DNA from 4 places in the Oerskovia jenensis genome. Region 3 is predicted to be linked to each of the others. Evidence: riboswitches for the same ligand, from Rfam matches in the RefSeq annotation. Region 3 holds a riboswitch; each other region holds the start of a gene.

Region 1 (3,200 bases), 420 kb from region 3:
ACAGCGCGAGGAACGTGACGGGCCCGACGACGACGGGCCGGGTCACGACGCCCGCGTCCTTGGCTTCGACGAACTGGCGCACGATGCGGTCGTCCGCGAAGCGGAACGGTGTGGACTCGCTGATCTCGGGGACCAGGTAGTGGTAGTTCGTGTCGAACCACTTGGTCATCTCGAGCGGGGCGTCCTCACCGGCGCCGCGCGCGACCGTGAAGTAGCCCGCGAGGTCCAGCGCGCCCTTCTCGTCGGTGAGCGACGCGAAGCGCGACGGGACCGCCCCGAGGAGAGCGACGACGTCGAGCACCTGGTCGTAGTACGAGAACGAGCCGGGCACGGCGCCCGACGAGGCGTCGAGGCCCAGGTCGACGAGACGCTGGGCGGCCGCGACGCGCAGCGCCGAGGCCGTGGCCTCGAGCTCGTCGGCCGTGGAGCGCCCGGCCCAGAAGGACTCGACGGCCTTCTTGAGCTCGCGGCGCGGGCCGATGCGGGGGTAGCCGAGGACGGAACCGGAGGGGAACGTGGGTGCACTCATGGTGATTACCTCTGAACTGGTCAGACCGAGGGCCCGCCCAGGGCGGGCTCGGCGGAGGGAAGGGGAGTGCCGGAGACCCACGGCCCGCTGGCCAGGTCGGGGGTGCGGGACGAGACGCTGCTCGCGTCCCCCGCTACCCCACCGCCGAGGTTGACTCCCTCGAGCAGGTCTAGAGCGGCTTGGTGCTTGTTGAACGTGTAGATGTGGAGGCCGGGCGCGCCGGCCGCGAGGACCTGGCGCGCGAGCTCGACCGAGTGCCGGATACCCAGCCTGTGGCGTGCGTCCGGGTCCTGCTCGGCCTCGAGGGCCTCGACGACGCGGCGCGGTGCCGGGACGCCAGTGAGCTCCTCGACGCGTGCGAGGCGGGCCGGGTCCGTCATGGGCAGCAGGCCCGCGAGGATCGGGATGGTCACCCCGGCGGCGCGCGCCTCGGCGACGAAGTCGATGTAGGACGACGCCTCGTAGAAGAGCTGCGTGATCGCGAAGTCCGCTCCGGCCTGCTGCTTCTGCCAGAGGCGGCGCACCTCCTGGGTGCGGCTCGTGCCCGCGGCGAGGTTCCCGTCGGGGAACGTCGCGACCGCGATGGTCAGGGGGCGGGCCGCGCCGCGCAGCGCGACGCTCGGGCTCGCGGCGCAGCGCGCGGCCTCGACCTCGCGCAGCAGGGCCACGAGCTCGGTGCTGGACCGCACGCCGTCCTCGGCGGGGCGCCAGTCGGGCTGGTCGCGCGGAGGGTCCCCGCGCAGGGCGAGGAAGCTGCGCACACCGGCGTCGAGGAAGTCCGTGATGACGTCCTCGACGTCCTCGCGCGAGGCGCCCACGCAGGTCAGGTGCGCGATGGGCAGCACGGGCGTGCCGTGCAGGAGCTGGCTGATGACGCGGCGCGAGGTCTCGCGGTCCGTGCCGGCCGCGCCGTACGTGACCGACACGAAGTCCGGGGACGTCGCGACGAGCCGCCGCGCCGTCTCCCAGAACTTGGGGGCGGCGTCGGGGCGGCGCGGGGGCATGAGCTCGAACGACACCGTGGGTCGCGGTGCCTCGTGCCCGAAGTGCCCCAGGTCGACGATGCTCATCGTGCGACCGCCGGGAGGGGCGTGCCGACGGTGGCCACGAAGGCCGAACGGGTGGTGCGCGGGACCCCGGTACGGTGCGGGGTTGCGCAGAAGGATGCCTCGGTCATGAATCGCTCCATCGAACCTGGCTGTAGCACCCGTACCCGCGGGAGGCTTCCGTTGGGGGGTTGCTGCGGTGTCAACGAGCCAGGACTCTCGACCGCTCTGGATGGTGGTGACGATCGTAGGGGGAATCCATGATGCGAGCCAGTATCTGCTCGAAGCGTGAGACGGAAGGGTCTGGCGTCGGGGAGTCGACTCGTCTCGCGGTGTGCGCGCGCCCCGGCGGACCCTTCGTCGGGCCGACCGGTGTCCTTACAACCTACGCCCGTCTCCCGCCCAGCGGCCTGTGACATACGGGCTGGTCGCCGCGGCGGATGGGCGTTCGGACGACGCGGGCAATACCCTGGCGGATATGGACACCGAAGAACGTCTGGCCGTCTTCCTCGACTACGACAACCTCGCGCTGGGCGCGCGCGACCACCTGGGCGGGATGACCTTCGACTTCAAGCCGATCGCCGACGCGTTGGCCGCGCGCGGCCGTGTCGTCGTCCGCCGTGCCTACGCCGACTGGTCGTACTTCGACGAGGACCGCCGCTCCCTGACCCGTCACCAGGTCGAGCTCATCGAGATGCCCCAGCGCATGGGGGCCTCGCGCAAGAACGCGGCCGACATCAAGATGGTCGTCGACGCGATCGAGATGGCCTTCGAGCGTGAGTACATCTCTACCTTCGTCATGTGTACGGGCGACAGCGACTTCTCCCCCCTCGTGCACAAGCTGCGTGAGCTCAACAAGCGCGTCATCGGGATCGGCGTCGAGAACTCGACGTCCAAGCTGCTGCCGGCGGCGTGCGACGAGTTCCTCTTCTACGACCGCCTCGAGGGCGTCGAGATCCCGGACGAGCCCGTCGAGCGCAAGCGCTCCTCGAACAGCTCGAACCGGAGCGGGACCCGCAAGTCGTACGGCCGCTCCACGGGCTCCTCGGGCTCCTCGGGCAAGGCCGCAGCCGTTCCTGCGCCCGAGGCCGTGACCCCGCCCCCGGCCGCCGACGCCACGGCACCGACCGCCGAGAGCGCGCCCGAGCCGACCTCCGTCCCGCTGGACGTCGAGGCCGAGCTCGAGTCCGCCGTCGGGCACGGGGCCTCCTCGGCCTCCGAGGACGAGGACCTCGCGGTCCTCGTCGCGCAGACCCTCGCGGACCTGTCGAGCTCGTCGAGCGGGGCCGTCGTCGCCTCGACGCTCAAGCGCACGCTGCTCCGCAAGGACCCCACCTTCAGCGAGGCCGACTACGGCTTCCGCAACTTCGGCGAGTTCCTGCGCTACCTCGAGGAGCGCGGCGTCGTACAGCTCAGCGCGGGCCCCGCGACGGGCGACCCCGAGGTCTCGCTGCCCGAGCGCGGGCACGCCGGGGACGACTTCGCGCTGCTGCGCACGGTCGTGGGCGAGCAGGGCGACTCGGTGCCCCTGTCCGGCCTCAAGAACCAGCTCCGCAAGAAGCGCCCCGACTTCAGCGAGAAGGCGCTCGGCTACCGCAGCTTCCTCCAGTTCTGCAAGGCCGCGC
Region 2 (3,200 bases), 340 kb from region 3:
GAGCCCGCTGTCGTCGTACAGGCGCAGAGCCTTCGCGGAGAGGCCGGACCGGCGGGAGAACTCGCCGGTGGTCAGGGCCGTGGAGTCGGGCACCGTGCCAGTCTCGACCCTGCCCCTGGGGCAAGGTCAACGCTCGGGTCGGAGGTGTGGTGCCGCCGCACGCCGCACTCAGCGGGCCTGGACGGCCGAGGGACTCAGAAGTCCCCGAAGCCGCCGAAGTCCCCACCACCGAAGTCGCCGAACCCGCCGAAGTCGCCGCCTGCCTCGGTGAAGTCGCCGCCGCCGCTGTCGCCGGCCCCCGTGTCGCCGGCTCCCGGGTCCGTCTCGCCGCCGGCCTCGGCCGCGCCGGGGTCGCCCTCGCCCGAGGTCCCGCCGTCGCCGGCGAAGTCCGCGGCCGGGTCTCCGAACATCGGGCCGAACAGCATGTTGGCGACCGCTGAACCGATCACGACGCCCGCGATGGTGCCGAGCATGCTGGACCCGATCATCGAGCCCATCCCCGGTCCGCCCTGGCCGCCCTGCCTGCCGCCGAACGACCGCTCGAGCGTGCCGGGGTTGCGCATCTCGGCGCGGGTGGCCATGCGGGCGAGCGACTGCGGGTCGTCGGAGGTCGCGCGCTCGGCGGGCGGCAGGTTCTCGCCGAGGTCGGTCAGCACCCGGCGCCGCTGCTCGGGTGTCAGCCGCTCGAACGCCTCGGCGTGAGCCTGCTCGACGGCCTCGGGGGGAGCCGTGCGCAGCAGGTAGCGGTAGCGGTCGATCGCGACGTCGTCCTCGCTGCGCCCCGGACCCGTCGGAGCGGGGGGAGGGGTGCCGTACACGGGGGATTCGTGGCCGTCGTAGGTCGCGTGGCGGCGCGGCGTCCCCTCGTCCTGCGGAGTGCGGCCGAGGAGGCGGTCGAGGAATCCCATGAGCGTGTCCTTCTGGTCGAACCGTCGAGGGCGGACGCCCTCACCGGTTCAACGTGGCGGCCGGCCGGCACGTTCCGCCGGGTGCATGGTTCGGCGGAGAGGCGCCCGGCGAGTCGCAGAAGAGTCACGCAGTCAGCGAGGCGCGGGCTCCGGCACGCTGCCCACCCCACCCAGGAGCCGGACGTTGAGCGCCCGCCCCGCGAGCTCGAGCGCGTGGTACTGCTCGTGCACGCGCACGGTGGTGCCGGGGTCGAGGTCGAGCCCCGTGTGGTGCCACACCCGGCACGCTCCCTCGCCCGTCGCGTACTCGACGACGACCTCCTCGCCCCCGTCGCGCGCCCGCACCGCGAGCACGACGCCCTCGCGCCAGCCCCAGGGCCGGTTGCGGAGCATGCGCCCGTGGACGTCGTGGAGGAGGTGGCCGGGGTCGAACTGTCGGCACACGACGGACGGGGTGCAGGCGACGACCGTCGCCCGGCGTTCCATGACGCGCTCGGCCATGGTGCTCCTTCTCTCCGTGCCCGACGGCGGAGCTCGCCTCCGTGCCGGTACGCACCCGGGACGGTCCCCGGGCGAGGGGCACGAGGAGGCGCCCTACGGCGTCGGGCCTCGCTCTTCCCCCACGATCGTGGGGGCGGGTCTTCCTCCGGGAGCACCGTGCGCGTCGCGCGGTTGCCGGACCAGCACGCCGGAGGGCGGTTCGCTGGTCCTCTGGACCGTTCTCAGTTCTACCACGGCGTCACCGACCGGGCACAGGGGTACCTGGTCCTGGACGCACGAGTGCCCCCGACCGGCGAACCGGTCGGGGGCACTCGTTCAATGATCAGCTACGCCCGGAGGCGAGTGAGATCAGAGCGGGCGGATGTTCTCCGCCTGCGGGCCCTTGGGGCCCTGCGTCACGTCGAACTCGACGCGCTGGTTCTCCTCGAGCGAGCGGAAGCCCTGCGTCTGGATGGCGGAGTAGTGCGCGAACACGTCGGCGCTGCCGTCCTCAGGTGCGATGAAGCCGTAGCCCTTTTCGCCGTTGAACCACTTCACGGTTCCCAATGCCATGGGGATCTCCTTCTAGAGTTTCAAACAGCTCCATGATCTGGAGCCGAACATCACGGTGTTCGTCGTCAACTCTTGGGTAACAAGGTTCGCGGTGGCATGGGGCCGTTGCGCAAGGACAAGCGAGGCACTGCAATCTCACCGGCTACGGTACAGGGGTTACCCCGACTGTGCTAGCCCTGATGCTAACGATTGAAGTACGCATGCCCGCCAACCAGGTCAGGGCCGAGCAAATCGGGCACGGTCACGAGCGTGTAGCCGGCGGCCCGCAGGCCGTCCACGATGCCCGGGACGGCGTCCACGGTCGAGGCGTGGATGTCGTGCATCAGCAGGATAGCCCCAGGTCGCACGCCTGCGAGGGCCCGTTCCGAGGTCTGGACCGAGTCCTTGTTCTTCCAGTCCTCGGTGTCCACGTTCCACAGGATCGACGGCTCGTTGCGCTGGGAGAGGACACTCGTCACAGTGTCGCTCGTGGCGCCGTACGGAGGGCGCACGAGGGTCGGTCGGACACCCGACGCGGCCTCGACCGCGTCCGCCGTCGACGTGAGCTCGTCGGTGATCTGGTCCGTGCCGAGCTTCGAGAGATCCGGGTGGGACCAGGTGTGGTTCCCCACGACGTGCCCTTCCGCGACCTCGCGGCGAACCACGTCAGGGTGCGTGCCGACCGAGCGGCCGACGAGGAAGAACGTGGCCTTGACCTGCTTCTCGGCGAGGGTGTCGAGCAGGCGGGACGTGTGCTTGCCCGGACCGTCGTCGAAGGTCAGCGCCACGCAGCTGAGCACCGAGCAGTCCGGGGCACCGGGGGACGCCGGCGGGACGGGCTGGGTCGTCACGGGCGGCGGCTCGACCGGGGGCGGCGCGATCCCCGTGAACGGGGTGCCGCTCGCCGCGGCGTCCGCGATCTGCTTCCCGACCGCGGACAGGACCGTGCGCGTCGCGTCGGGCTCGATGCGCACCGCCAGCTCGCCGTCCGAGCGGGCCGAGACGAGGCCGGGGGAGAAGACCAGGGTCGCGGCGCCGTCGGGCCCCAGACGGACGTCCCGGAACGTGTCCTCCGCGGCGGGCACGGGGTCCTCGAACCCGAGCCCCGCGGCGTCGAGCGAGGCGTCGACCCACTGCGCGGCCTGCTTGCGGCCGTCGGCCGTGAAGAGGTCCGACGACCACGTCGTGGTGGCACGCGGGATGTCGGTGTAGAACGTCTGCGCGCCGACCTCGCCGTTCGCCCCGCCCGTGAAGGCGTAC
Region 3 (3,200 bases):
GTGCGTGATGAGCGACTTGGCGTCGCCCAGGTTGTTCGAGATGTCCACGACCCGCAGGGCGTCGAGGAACTGGAACGTGCGCTTCTTGAGAAGCTCGGGGTCGGTGCGCGGGTCGTCGGCGCCCGGCACGTCGAGGTTGAACGTCACGACCGTCCCGCCACCGCTCTGCTGGGCCTTGGCGAGCTCGACCTGCGGGTGCGAGGCCAGGAACGGGTAGCGCACGGCCGTGACGCCGGGCAGGTCCTCGAGGGCGGTCGCGACCTGGAGGGCCGAGGCGTTCTGCGCCTTGACGCGCACCGAGAGGGTCTCGAGCCCCTTGACCAGGACCCACGCGTTGAACGCGCTGAGCGACGGGCCGGTGTTGCGGATGAAGGTCTGGACCGGTCCCTTGACGTACTCCTCGGAACCCAGGATCGCGCCGCCGAGCACGCGCCCCTGCCCGTCGATGTGCTTGGTCGCCGAGTACACGACGACGTCGGCGCCGAGCTCGAGCGGCTTCTGCAGCACGGGGGTCGCGAACACGTTGTCGAGCACGACGACCGCGCCTGCGGCGTGCGCGAGGTCGCTCACGCGGCGCACGTCGATCACGTCCTGCATGGGGTTGGACGGGGTCTCGAAGAAGACGACGTCCGCAGGGGTCGACAGCGCCTCCTCCCACTGCGACAGCACGTGGCCGTCGACGTAGTCGGTGCGCACGCCCCACTTGGCGAAGATCTCGTCGAAGATGACGAGCGACGAGCCGAAGAGCGCGCGGGCGGCGACGATGCGCGACCCGGCGCCGACCAGCGCCGCGAGCGAGGTGAAGACCGCCGACATGCCGGACGCCGTGGCGTAGCAGGCCTCGGCGCCCTCGATGAGGCGCAGCCGCTCCTCGAACGTGTGCACGGTCGGGTTGCCGTAGCGCGAGTAGATGAAGCGGTCGACCTCGCCCGTGAACGCGGCCTCCGCCTCCGCGGCGCTCCCGTAGACGTAGCCCTGCGTGAGGAAGAGCGCCTCGCTCGTCTCCTCGAAGTTGGAGCGGGCGTGGCCGCCGCGCACCGCGAGCGTGTCGGGACGGGCCGAGCGGGGCAGCGGGCCGCGGCCCGAGCCGCCAGGGACGCCGGCAGGGATGCGCAGGACGCCGTCCCCGTGCGCGGCGCTCACGACTGCTTCCAGGGGAGACCGGCTGCGCGCCAGCCGTCCGACCCGCGGTGGCCGGCGCCGTCGAGCGCTCCCTCGAAGCCCTCGAGGACGTTGTACGCGGGACCCAGCCCCGCGGCGGTGGCAGCCTTGGCGGCGCCGATCGAGCGGGCTCCCGAGCGGCACAGGAAGACGACCGGACGCTCAGGGCTCACCCCGGCCGCGGTGAGCTCCGCGACGAACGCCGGGTTGGGGCGGCCCGTGACGTCGACCCACTGGGCCAGGACGGGCTCGCGGCCGGTCGAGGCCAGGTCGGGGACCCCGACGAAGCGCCACTCGGCGTCGGTGCGCACGTCCACGAGGACGACGCTCGGGTCGCCCTGGAGAAGGGTCCACGCCTGCTGGGGCGTGATGTCGCCGGCGTAGCCGTCGGCGGGCCGGGCGTCGGGGACCGGGGCAGCGGTCGCGCGGTCAGGGACACTCATGGTGATCCTCCATCGGTCGTGGCGGTAGCACCCTCGCCCGTTGCCGGGGGGTTGCTGCGGCGTCATCGTGCCAAGTCACTCAGCCGCTCTGGATGGTTGCGTCGGATCGTACGCCACCGTGCCCACAAGATGGAACGGTCGTCTCGCAGGGTGGTCGGGTAGGTTCCTGCGCATGAGCCATCTCCCCGAACCGGACCGCGAGGTAGAGGACTCCCGTCGAGACGGAGGACCAGGGGCCTCTACCTCGACGCAAGCCCTCTACCCCGAGGCGCCCGACCAGGCCGAGGAGCCCCTGGCCGGGGGGAACTCGACGACGGTCGTGCGGCGCGGCGACACCGTCCGCCGGACCGCAGGTCCCTGGACGCCCACGATCCAGGCGCTCCTGCGGCACCTGCGAGCACAGGGCGTCACCGGGGTGCCCGAGCCGCTCGGGACGGACGAGCAGGGGCGCGAGGTGCTGTCCTTCCTCCCCGGTGACGTCGCGCACTACCCGCTGCCCGAGTGGGTCTGGGACGAGTCGGTGCTCCGGGACGCGGGCGCGCTGCTGCGGCGCGTGCACGACGCGAGCGTCGGGTTCCTCGACACACGCACCGCGGCGCCCGTCTGGCAGACCGCACCGCACGAGCCCGCCGAGGTCGTGTGCCACAACGACGTCGCCCCGTACAACATGGTCTTCCGCGACGGAACCCTCGTGGGGCTCATCGACTTCGACACCGCGAGCCCCGGCCCCCGGATCTGGGACCTGGCCTACCTCGGCTACCGGCTCGCGCCCCTCGTGGCGGACGCAGGGGACTCGGAGGGGAGCGACGTCGTCGGGCGGCTGGACTCGTTGGCACGACTCGACGTGCTGGTCGCCGCCTACGGGATGCCGTACTCGCGACGTGAGGTCCTGACCACCGTGGTCGCGCGGCTCCACGAGCTCGCGGCGTTCACGGACGAGCGGGCGTCCGTGACCGGACGCGACGACTTCCGGGAGCACGCCGCCATGTACCGGGCCGATGCGCGTTACATCGCGGCGCTCGCAGCGACCGCGCGCACCTGACCTCCTGACCTACCCGCGCTGCTGAGAGACCGCCGTGCCCATCATCCGAGACGCCGTGCCCACCGGTTGACATGCTCCGGGCGCCTCGACCATCCTGGACACCAGGTCATGAGTGCCAGCGCAAAGCCCCGGTTTGCTGGCCGGCAACCCTCCTCCGCGGTGGGGTGCCCCGGGTGACGACCAGGTCCCTCTCTACCTGGAGGGGGGCAAGCGCGGAGGGGCCGGCAGGGCGAACTCCGACGACCACCGGAGGACGTGCCATGAGCGCACACGCAGTCATCGAAGCCCCCATCTCGTGTGCCGTGCTGCCCGTCGTGGGCAGCGACACCCTGGTCCCCCTCGTCGACGGGCGCAGCGTCCCGTACGCGAACCTCGACGTCGCGGCCTCGGCCCCGGCGCTCCAGGTCGTGGCCGACCGGGTCAACGAGGTCCTGCCGCTGTACGCGAGCGTGCACCGCGGCGCGGGCTACCTCTCCCAGGTGTCGACGGCCCTCTACGAGGCCGCTCGCCAGACGATCGGCGCGTTCGTCGGCGCGCGCGAGGACGACGTCACG
Region 4 (3,200 bases), 2.2 Mb from region 3:
GGACCCGACGGGCACCTCAGCGTCCCGGCCCTCCACGCGCTCGTCGACGTCATCGCCGCGCGGCACGCCGCGGGTGGACAGGTCGTGCTCGTGACGTCGGGGGCGATCGCTGCGGGGATCGGCCCGCTCGGCCTGAGCGCGCGACCACGCGACCTCGCCACGGCCCAGGCCGCGGCCTCGGTGGGGCAGGGGCTCCTGGTCGCCCGGTACGCGCAGGCGTTCGCCGAGTACGGCATCCGCGTGGGCCAGGTGCTCCTCACGGCCGAGGACACCATCCGCCGGGGGCACTACCGCAACGCCCAGCGCTCGCTCGAACGCCTGCTCGACCTGGGGATCGTGCCCGTCGTCAACGAGAACGACGCGGTCGCGACGGACGAGATCCGCTTCGGGGACAACGACCGCCTCGCGGCCCTGGTCTCGCACCTGGTCCGCGCCGACGCGATGGTCCTGCTGACCGACGTCGACGGCCTGTACGACGGTCCGCCCTCGCGGCCCGGTACCCAGCGCATCCGCGAGGTGCACTCCGCGCTCGACCTCGAGGGCATCGAGGTCACGGGCCGGGGCAGCTCGATCGGGACGGGCGGCATGCTGACCAAGCTCGAGTCGGTGCGCATCGCGACCGGATCGGGCATCCCCGTCGTGCTGACCAAGGCCGCGCACGCCGAGGGCGCGCTCGCGGGGCGCGAGGTCGGGACCTGGTTCGCCGTGACGGGCAAGCGCACCACGCGCCGGCGCCTGTGGCTCGCGCACGCGGCCCGCACTCGCGGACGCCTCGAGCTCGACGCGGGGGCCGTCGCCGCGGTGCTGGCCGGACGTGCGTCGCTGCTGCCCGCGGGGGTCGTCGGGGTCACGGGCGACTTCGACGCGGGCGACCCCGTCGAGCTCGTCGCCCCCGACGGGCGCGTGATCGCGCGCGGCCTCGTGGCCTTCGACTCGAGCGACATCCCCGGCCTCCTGGGACGTTCGACCCACGAGCTGCGCGACAAGCTGGGCGAGGGGTACGACCGCGAGATCGTGCACCGTGACGACCTGGTGCTCGTCGGCCGCAAGCGCAAGGCGTCCTGAGCGGGGTTCGCCGCGCCTGGGCGCCCTGCCGCACGACTCCCTGACGGGGCTCGGCGACCCGTCACGGGTCACCGGGCCCCGTCTCGCACCCCCCTGGCGTCTCACCGTGTGGGACGGCGCTCTCACCCCTTGACTCCTCGCCCTCGGGGGGCTTTCCTGTGCGGCAGGTGAAGAGCGCCAGTGCCAAGACCCGGCTCGCTGGCCAGCAACCCTTCGACGTGACGGGGTGCTCCGGGTGGTACCTGACCGCGACCCGTCGGGCGCGGTAAGCACGCGGTAGGCACACGGAGGAACGGACGATGCGCGCACCCGGCACGGAGCAGGAGCACGACCGCAGGGCGGTCCGCCACCTCGACGGCCCCCGGCTCCTCGTCCCCTGTTGTCGCTGACACCCGGCTGAACCCAGGTCGCACCTGACGCGCGGGCGAGACCCCCGCGTCGACCACGTCCCCACCTTCGCCGTCCCCTGACGGCCCCCACCGCCGCGCACCGTGAGCAGGCGTCGACCCGACGCACCCACGGTCCGTCGGCGACCCCTGCGCGCCGCCGGCCCTGCCGGTCGCGCGGCGCGCACGACCGAAGGAGCACCTCTCGCATGTCCCTCTCGACCAGGCCCACGGGCCCCGGCGGCCGCACGGCCCCGTCCCGCCGCGCACTCGCCGCGGCCTCCCTCGCCACGACGGCGCTCCTGCTCGGGGCGTGCGGCTCCGGTGACGGCGGCGCGGCGGACGGCACGTCCCCCGGCCCGACGGCGGAGCCCGTCCCGGGCGGCAACCTCACCTTCGCGGTCACGGTCGACTCGCACTGCATCGACCCGCAGCAGGTCGGGAACAACGACGCGATCGCCTCGGCCCGTCAGACCGTGGCCTCGCTCACCGCGCAGGACCCCGACACGGGCGAGATCCTGCCCTGGCTCGCCGAGAGCTGGGAGGTCGACGCGGACGCGACGAGCTTCACGTTCACGCTCCGGGAGGGACCGACGTTCGCCGACGGCACGCCGATCGACGCGGCCGCGGTCAAGACGAACTTCGACAAGATCGTCGAGCTGGGCGCAGCGGCCTCGCTCGGCTCGGCCTACCTCGTGGGGTACGAGGGGACCACGGTCGTGGACCCCCGCACCGTGCGGGTCGACTTCTCGGCACCCAGCGCGCAGTTCCTCCAGGCGTCCTCGACCTTCTCGCTCGGGCTGCTCTCGCCCGCGTCGGCCGCGCTGAGCGTCGAGGACCGGTGCGCCGGGAAGTTCGTGGGCTCCGGACCGTTCGCGGTGAGGTCGTACACGTTCGACCAGGAGGTCGTGCTCGAGAAGGTCGCCGGGTACGACTGGGCCTCCGAGGCGGACGACCACACGGGCGAGGCGTACCTCGACACCGTGACCGTGAAGTTCGTGCCCGAGGCCAGCGTGCGCACCGGCAGCCTGCTCTCGGGGCAGATCGACGCGACCGCGGCCATCAGCACGGTCGACCTGCCGCAGTTCGACGGCAACGGTTTCTGGCTCGCGTACCGGGCGAACCCGGGTGTCGTCTTCAACCTCTTCCCCAACGAGTCCCGTCCGCTCGCCGCCGACCCGGCGGTGCGGCAGGCGATCAGCAAGGGCATCGACCGCGAGGAGATCGCCGCGACCCTGCTGACCCCGCAGGACGAGCCCGCGACGAGCGTGCTGTCGCACTCGACCCCGCTGTGGGCCGACGTCTCGGACGACCTGGCGTACGACCCGGACGGCGCAGAGAAGCTCCTCGACGACGCGGGCTGGGTCGAGGGTGCCGACGGCGTGCGGGTCAAGGACGGGCAGCGCCTGTCCACCACGGTCACGTTCTGGCAGGTGGCCGAGCCGCTCGAGCTCGTCCAGCAGCAGCTCGCGAAGATCGGCGTGGACCTCCAGCTCAAGCAGGTCACGGTCGCCGAGTCCACCGAGCTCAAGAAGTCCGGGGACTTCGACTTCGACTACTACAACCTGACGCGCTCGGACCCCGACGTGCTGCGCACGATCTTCTCGGCCAACGCGCGCAACATCAACAAGCGGGCCCCCGAGGAGGTCGACGACCTGCTCGACCGCTCGGCGGCGTCGACCGACCCGGCCGAGCGGCAGGAGCTCGTGACCGAGGCGGCGCGCCTCCTGGTGCAGCAGGGGCACTCGA

What was found. Region 3 has a riboswitch for S-adenosylmethionine ahead of JOD49_RS08975 (rhodanese-like domain-containing protein). Riboswitches for the same ligand answer to the same signal wherever they lie in the genome.
Region 1: another riboswitch for S-adenosylmethionine. It lies ahead of JOD49_RS10825 (methylenetetrahydrofolate reductase); the one in region 3 lies ahead of JOD49_RS08975 (rhodanese-like domain-containing protein).
Region 2: another riboswitch for S-adenosylmethionine. It lies ahead of JOD49_RS10525 (hypothetical protein); the one in region 3 lies ahead of JOD49_RS08975 (rhodanese-like domain-containing protein).
Region 4: another riboswitch for S-adenosylmethionine. It lies ahead of JOD49_RS18635 (ABC transporter substrate-binding protein); the one in region 3 lies ahead of JOD49_RS08975 (rhodanese-like domain-containing protein).

What each region holds. Positions count from the first base shown of each region.
Region 1 is NZ_JAFBBO010000001.1:2,415,677-2,418,876, reverse strand. It holds gene metE (5-methyltetrahydropteroyltriglutamate--homocysteine S-methyltransferase) at 1-529, opposite strand, end outside; gene JOD49_RS10825 (methylenetetrahydrofolate reductase) at 550-1,599, opposite strand; SAM riboswitch class I at 1,712-1,814, opposite strand; gene JOD49_RS10820 (NYN domain-containing protein) at 2,054-3,200, shown strand, end outside.
Region 2 is NZ_JAFBBO010000001.1:2,338,897-2,342,096, reverse strand. It holds gene JOD49_RS10535 (MerR family transcriptional regulator) at 1-93, opposite strand, end outside; gene JOD49_RS10530 (hypothetical protein) at 195-908, opposite strand; gene JOD49_RS10525 (hypothetical protein) at 1,041-1,409, opposite strand; SAM riboswitch class IV at 1,515-1,626, opposite strand; gene JOD49_RS10520 (cold-shock protein) at 1,758-1,961, opposite strand; gene JOD49_RS10515 (polysaccharide deacetylase family protein) at 2,144-3,200, opposite strand, start outside.
Region 3 is NZ_JAFBBO010000001.1:1,997,575-2,000,774, reverse strand. It holds gene JOD49_RS08980 (O-succinylhomoserine sulfhydrylase) at 1-1,116, opposite strand, end outside; gene JOD49_RS08975 (rhodanese-like domain-containing protein) at 1,140-1,604, opposite strand; SAM riboswitch class I at 1,611-1,703, opposite strand; gene JOD49_RS08970 (phosphotransferase enzyme family protein) at 1,777-2,646, shown strand; SAM riboswitch class IV at 2,751-2,865, shown strand; gene JOD49_RS08965 (aminotransferase class V-fold PLP-dependent enzyme) at 2,907-3,200, shown strand, end outside.
Region 4 is NZ_JAFBBO010000001.1:4,174,442-4,177,641, forward strand. It holds gene proB (glutamate 5-kinase) at 1-1,065, shown strand, start outside; SAM riboswitch class IV at 1,232-1,343, shown strand; gene JOD49_RS18635 (ABC transporter substrate-binding protein) at 1,661-3,200, shown strand, end outside.